One region of the Actinomadura citrea genome, then DNA from elsewhere that is predicted to be linked to it. Evidence: riboswitches for the same ligand, from Rfam matches in the RefSeq annotation. Region 1 holds a riboswitch; the other holds the start of a gene.
The links. Region 1 has a riboswitch for thiamine pyrophosphate ahead of thiO (glycine oxidase ThiO). Riboswitches for the same ligand answer to the same signal wherever they lie in the genome.
Positions count from the first base shown of each region.

Region 2: it holds a riboswitch for thiamine pyrophosphate, as region 1 does, so the genes downstream of both, BJ999_RS01410 (purine-cytosine permease family protein) here and thiO (glycine oxidase ThiO) in region 1, are expected to answer to the same signal.

Region 1 is NZ_JACCBT010000001.1:3,057,054-3,060,475, forward strand. Features, by position in the region: gene BJ999_RS14405 (thiazole synthase) at 1-29, opposite strand, end outside; gene thiS (sulfur carrier protein ThiS) at 32-232, opposite strand; gene thiO (glycine oxidase ThiO) at 229-1,356, opposite strand; TPP riboswitch at 1,346-1,459, opposite strand; gene BJ999_RS14420 (NAD(P)/FAD-dependent oxidoreductase) at 1,552-2,787, shown strand; gene BJ999_RS14425 (Rv2175c family DNA-binding protein) at 2,846-3,220, shown strand; gene thiE (thiamine phosphate synthase) at 3,328-3,422, shown strand, end outside.
Region 2 is NZ_JACCBT010000001.1:270,860-274,281, reverse strand. Features, by position in the region: gene BJ999_RS01415 (sensor histidine kinase) at 1-654, opposite strand, end outside; gene BJ999_RS01410 (purine-cytosine permease family protein) at 719-2,065, opposite strand; TPP riboswitch at 2,058-2,174, opposite strand; gene BJ999_RS01405 (rhodanese-like domain-containing protein) at 2,249-2,584, opposite strand; gene BJ999_RS01400 (SSI family serine proteinase inhibitor) at 2,632-3,093, shown strand; gene BJ999_RS01395 (LURP-one-related/scramblase family protein) at 3,220-3,422, opposite strand, start outside.

The DNA of each region.
Region 1 (3,422 bases):
TCTGCGGGGCCCGCTTTTCCGGTGTCCATCCTCAACCTCCCTGGACCGCGGTCAGCACTTCGATGCGGTCGGCGTCCCGCAGGGGCGTGGCCTCCCACTCCGCGCGCCGGACGACCTCGTCGTTCAGCGCCGCCGCCACGCCCGTCGCGACGGCCGTGACGGACGCGACGACCTCGGCCACGCTCGCGCCGTCGGGCAGCTCGCGCGCCTCACCGTTGACGATCACCTTCATGCGCTCACCTCGGGGGAGAAGCGGTCGGGGGCGAACGGCCCGGCGACCTCGGGGACGGGCCCGTCCAGCAGCATCGCGGACAGGATGTCGGCGCTCACCGGCGTGAGCAGGATGCCGTTGCGGAAGTGCCCGGTGCCCACGAGCAGCCCGGGCAGCGCGGTCGGGCCCATCACGGGCGCGTTGTCGGGGGAGCCGGGCCGCAGCCCGGCGCGGACCTCCGCGAACTCCAGCTCGGTGATGCCGGGCAGCAGCTCGCGGGCGTCGCGCAGCAGCTCCCACAGCCCGCCGGCGGTGACGCGCGTGTCGAAGCCCAGCTCCTCCTGCGTGGCGCCGAGGACGATCTCACCGTCCGCACGCGGCACCAGGTAGACCGACGACCCCCGGACGAGGCCGCGGGTCGCCCGCCGCAGGAACGGCGCGCGGGTGCGCAGCCGGATCACCTGGCCCTTGACCGGGCGGACGGGTGGAACGGTCCCGGGAGGCAGGCCGCCGAGGTCGCCCGACCACGGCCCCGCGGCCAGCAGCACCCGGTCCGCGGGGATCACGGTGCCGTCGTCCAGGCCCACGCCGGCGGCGGCACCGTTCTCGACGACGACGCGCTCGGCCCGCCGCCGGACGAGCCGGACCCCCAGCCGCTCGCACGCCGCCAGCAGCGCCGGGGCGAGGCGGCGGGGGTCGACCGAGCCGTCCTCGGGGGCGAGCAGGCCGCCGCGCACGCCGGGCGCGAGCATCGGCTCCAGCCGCCGGCACTCGCGGCCGGTGAGCGCCTCGGCGGGGATGCCCAGGTCCTCCTGGAAGCGGCGCAGGTCGTCCAGGTGCCGCAGGTCGTCGGAGTCGAAGGCGACCTCGAGGATCCCGTCGGTGCGGTAGCCGGTCTCCAGGCCGGTCAGCTCCTCCAGTTCGGCGACGAAGGCGCCGTACCGGTCGCGGGAGGCGAGGCCGAGCCGCAGCAGCGGCTCCTCGCCGTAGGTCAGCTCGCTGACCGGGGTGAGCATGCCCGCCGCCACGGAGGACGCCCCGGACGCGGGCGCGGGATCGACGAGCGTCACGGCGGCGCCGCCGGCGGCGGTGCGCCAGGCGGTGGCCAGGCCGATCACCCCGGCGCCGATGATGACGATCTGCATGCGCGCTCCCTTCGCCGGCATGATCCGGATCAGGTCGTGGCGGTCGGCGGCCCGTTCAGCCGCCCTCTCAGCCCGGTCGCACCGGACTCCCGCGCTCTGTGCTGTTCTGCTGCCCCCACCTTACGACCTCGGCGAACCGGGCAACTGCCTGGACACCTGTCCATCCCCGGATCGCCGCCCGTTAGGGTGACCTTCATGGAGAGGGTCATCGTCGTGGGTGGCGGGCTGGCCGGCGTGCGCGCCGTGGAGGCCCTGCGGAGCAAGGGGTACGAGGGTGCGCTGACCCTCGTGTCGGCGGAGCGGCACCGGCCCTACGACCGGCCGCCGCTGTCGAAGGCCGTCCTCGCGGGCGAGTCCGACGACACGACCGTCGACGCCGACTGGGACGCGCTGCGCTGCGAGCTGCTGCTCGGCGAGCGCGCCACCGGCCTGCGGCTGGACGAGCCCGGACGGGGCGGAACGGTGGAGTCCACGGCGGGCGACCTGCCCTTCGACGGGCTCGTGATCGCGACCGGCGCCGCCCCGATCACGCTGCCGGGAGAGGGGCGCCAGCACGTGCTGCGCACGATCGACGAGGCGCGCGACCTGCGCGCCCGGCTCACCGCGGGCGCCCGCATCGTGATCGTCGGGGCGGGCTGGATCGGCGCCGAGGTCGCCACCACCGCGGCCCGCCGGGGCTGCGCGGTCACCGTCGTGGAGGCGGCCGACACCCCGCTGGCGGGCGCGATCGGGCCCGAGGTCGGCGCGCTCACCGCCCCCTGGTACGCCGAGGCCGGCGTCGAACTGCGGACCGGGGTCAAGGTCGCGGAGGTGCGCGACGGGGGCCTCGCCCTCGCCGGCGGCGGCCGCGTCGACGCCGACGAGGTGGTCGTCGGCGTCGGGGTGCGGCCCGTCCTGTCGTGGCTGGAGGGCTCCGGGCTGCTGCTGGAGCGCGGCGTCGTCACCGACGGCTCGTTCCGGACCTACATGGGCGAGGAGGACACCGGGGCGCTGCGTCCGGACGTCGTGGCGGTCGGCGACTGCGCCGCCTGGTGGTCGCACCGCTACGGGCGGCGGCTCCTCGTCGAGCACTGGGACACCGCGCTGAACGCCCCCGAGGTCGCCGCCGCGGCCCTCCTCGGCCGGGACGCCGTGTACGACGCCGCCCCGTACTTCTGGTCGGAGCAGTTCGGGCGCATGGTCCAGTACGCGGGCGACCACTCGGCGTCCGAGCGGCTCGTGCGCAGGGGCGACCCGTCCGACCCCAGGTGGGCGGTGGCGTGGCTGACCGGCGACCGCCTCGACGCGATCCTCACCGTCGGCCGGCCCCGCGACCTGGTGCAGGCGAGGCGTGTGATCGCCGCCGGGACGCCGGTGGATCCGGAGGCGATCGCCGACCCGGACGTCCCCGTCCGGCAGGCTGTTCGCGCAGAGCGATCGGCGGGGACGTAACGGCTGCGCAGCGGGTTTGAGTCTTCCGAAGGCGTGGTAGCAAGGGGGCGTGACGCAGATGCACGCAACCGTTGACAGCGCACTGGACCCCCGCACCGACGCCCTGGCCGGCGAGTGGCTCACCCTCGGGGAGACCGCCGAGAGACTCGGGATCAGGCCCAACCGGATCAAGCAGCTCATCCACGAGCACCGCATCCTCGCGGTGCGCCGCGGCGGGGAGCCGATGGTGCCCGCGGCCTTCATCAAGGACGGCCAGGTCATCAAGGGTCTTCCCGGTACCCTGACCCTCCTGTCGGACGCCGGCTTCGACGACGCCGAGACGATCCGGTGGCTGTTCACGGCCGACGACACGCTGCCGGGGACGCCGGTGGACGCGCTCACCGAGAACCGGGGGACCGAGGTCCGCCGCCGCGCCCAGGCGCTCGCCTTCTAGGCCGCCGCCGGCGGCGCACGACGCACGTGACACGATCGCGGGGTCGCGCGCGGCGGGTCACCGCGCGCGCGACCCCGTGATCACCTGTGGAAAGGACGTCCCCGGCCGTGTCCAGGCACCTCCCCACCGAGCGCGCCGTCGCGCTGCGCGCCCGGCTGAGCCGAGCCCGCCTCTACCTCTGCACGGACGCGCGCGAGCGCCA
Region 2 (3,422 bases), 2.8 Mb from region 1:
CTCCCCGACCAGGCTCGGCCGCAGCTCGGCGCACCGGCCGCGCATCCGCTCCGGCAGCCCGGACATGCTGACCAGCCGCAGCCGATCGCCCTCGATCTTGACGAAGCCGCCGGCGTCGGCGCCGGTCAGCTCGATGAGCGCGGCGGTGATCCGGTCGAGCACGACGGCGAGGTCGAGCTCGGCGCCGAGGTCGGCGACGATGTCGTTCAGCCGCCGGACGAGCCGGGCCCGCTCGGTCATGCGGTGCTGGACGATCTCGTCGTCCTCGACCGGGTGGTACACCCCGACCCAGCCGAGCAGCGTGCCGCTCGGATCCTTCAGCAGGCTCGTGTCGATGCGGACGTCGATGAGCCGTCCGCCGCGGTGGAAGCGGCGGGTGGCGATCGAGATCTGCCCGCCGTCGCCGTCGCCCTCGCCGCCGGGCCGGGTGAGGAGCCGCTCCTGGACGGCGTTGTGCTCGGCCTTCAGCTCGTCGGGGACGATCGGCGGGACCCGGCCGAGCACCTCCTCGGCGCTCCAGCCGAACATGCGCTCGGCCGCCGGGTTCCACACGGTGACCCGGTGCCGCTGGTCCACGGCTACGATCGCGTCGGCGGCGCTCTCGATGACGGCCCGCGCGATCGGATCGTGCACGTGCTGATACACGTCTGTCATCGTGCCACCGCACTCCGGCCTGCCGCCGGGCAACTTGCGCCGAAACTTGCTTTCGACCCAAACCTTACCGTCTGGTAAGCCTGCCGATGAGCAGGGCCGCGACCCCTGCGACCAGGAACGACAGCAGCGAGGCGCTCATCCACGTCTGCGGCGTGAAGTGCAGCGCGTCCCGGACGTCCGACCAGAACGCGGTCCAGCGGGCGACCGTGCCCGGGTTGACGAGCTGGTAGACGACGAACCCGATCGCCCATGCCGCGATCATGCCCCAGCGGGACGGCGCGGTCCGCGAGACGTCCCAGCCGCCCGCCCGGCGGCGGCCGAGGAAGAAGTCGGCGGCGAGGACGCCGAGCATCGGCACGAACACCGATCCGATCAGTGACAGGAAGCCGGCGTAGTCGCCGATGTCCAGGACCAGCGCGAGCACGGTGATGCCGATGCCGAGCGCGACGCTCAGCACCCGGCGGTCGGCCCGGGGGAACAGGTTCTGGATCGACACCGCGGTGGAGTAGGTGTCGGCGAACGACTGGTCGGCCTCCCGCAGCACGAACACCGCGAAGAACACCACGCCCAGCGAGGCGCCGAGGAACGGGTCGAAGATCTTGCCCGAGTCGCCCGCGACCAGCGCCAGCGCGAGCAGCCCGAGGACGTAGGCGACGATCTGCGTGACGGAGTAGCCGACGGCCGCGGCGCCGAACGCCCCGCGCTCGGTGCGCGCGTGCCGGGTGTAGTCGGCGGCGACCGGGACCCAGGAGATCGACACGGCGAGCGCGGCGTCCGCGCCGAGCCAGAACCCGCCCCACGAGCCCTGCGTCAGGTCGGGCAGCGGCTCCCGGACGAGCCGGACGTAGAAGTACACGAGCGCGATCGCCACCGCGACGGTCACGTAGCGGCGCAGCAACCGCACCGAGCCGAGCGGCCAGACCGTCAGCACGGTCGTGACCGCGCCGGCGGCGACCACGTAGCCCCAGCGCGGGACGCCGTCCCACAGCTCGCGGGCGGCGTCGGCGATGACGATCAGCTCGAAGGTGCCCCACCCGACGAGCTGGGCGATGTTGAGGACGGTCGGCGCGTACGACAGCTTCGCGCCGAACAGGCCGCGCAGCAGCACCATCGCGGGCTGCCCGGTGCGCGCGCCCGGCACGGCGGCGAGGCCGAGCATCAGCCCGCCGAGGATCGTCCCGACGGCCATCGCGACGATGCCCGCCATGATCGAGATCGTCGGCCGGCCGTCGGCGTCCGGCGCGAGGACGGTGTAGGCGCCGGAGAAGGCCAGAAGGCTGACGCCGAGGTTCCCCCAGAAGGCGCTCTGGTCCCAGAATCCGAGGACCTTGGGGGCCGGCTCGTCGAGGGTGTACGGGACCTCGTCGCGGGCGTGCTCGCCCTGAGGGCGCTTGTCGACATCAGACGTCACGGGACACGCTCCCTACGCCGGCATTACCCGGACAGGTTCATGCGGTCGGCGACGCCTTGGAGGCCGCCCTCTCAGCCCGGCTGTGGCCCGAGCTCCCGCGGTTATCGGTCAGGCCCGATCGTACAACCGCCCGTCACGCCCTAAAAGGGGGCATCCGGGTCAGATCACACAACATCCGTTAGATCACGCGACGTAGGGCGGGCCGTCCCCCGCACCCTCCATCGGGCGCCCGGCCTCGGCCCACCCGTGCATGCCGTCGTCGACGTTCCTCGCCAGCCACCCCGCCTGGTTCAACGCGGACGTGACCTGCGCGGACCGTGCCCCGGACCGGCAGATCACATAGACCTCCCGGTCGCGCGGGACCTCCCCCGCGCGGTCGCCGAGCTGGCGCATGGGGATGTGGACCGCCGCGGGCGCGTGGCCCGCGTCCCACTCGTCCTGTTCCCGGACGTCCAGCAGGTAGCCGTCCTGCGGAACGTCCGCGGCGACCACGGCCGGTACGTCTTCCCCGAAATTCATCACACCCCCCATGGAACCGCGCGAAGCCCCCCTGCGTCGAATCACGCATGCGGTATCGGACGCTCCTTTTGGCAGCGCCCGGGCTGGCCATGCTCCTGTCCACGGCCGCCTGCGGCGACGAACAGGCAAACGGGAACTCCGCCGGAGCACCTTCGGGCACGACATCCGTGCAGCCGTCCGGCTCACCGGCGGACACGCTGACCGTGCAGGTCAAGGCCTCCAAGGAGGCGCCCGCCAAGACCTGGCGGCTGACCTGCGACCCGCCCGGCGGCGACCATCCCGAGGCGGCGGGCGCCTGCGCGGCGCTCACCAAGGTCAAGGAACCCTTCACACCCGTCCCCAAGGACCAGATGTGCACCGAGATCTACGGCGGTCCGGAGATCGCCACGGTCAAGGGCACCTGGCAGGGCAAGCAGATCGACACCACGTTCACCCGTGACGACGGCTGCCAGCTGCACCGCTGGAGCCAGATCGGCCCGGTCTTCGGGAACGTCCCGAAGGTCCGCTGACCCCGTCCCGACCCATCTCGATCCATCCGGACGAGCCATCCCCGTTCCGGCTCCGTTCACGACCCGAAGGTCAGGCCCCGGCGCCCGCCGGGGCCTGACCCGTCTCACGGCGCGTGCGGCCGCCGGTCAGAGCCAGCCGCCGATGCTGCGGTTCTGGGCGACGGCGGTGTCGAACGCCAGCGGGCAGGCCAGCACGAGCGTGCGCATCGGCTCCTGCAACTGGACGTGCAGGCGCAGGACGTAGCGGTCGGCCCCGGTGAACACCTGGGAGAGGAACTCGCCCATCCCGTCGAAGCCGCGCTGGATCCGGGCGAGCTCCTGCTGCTGCC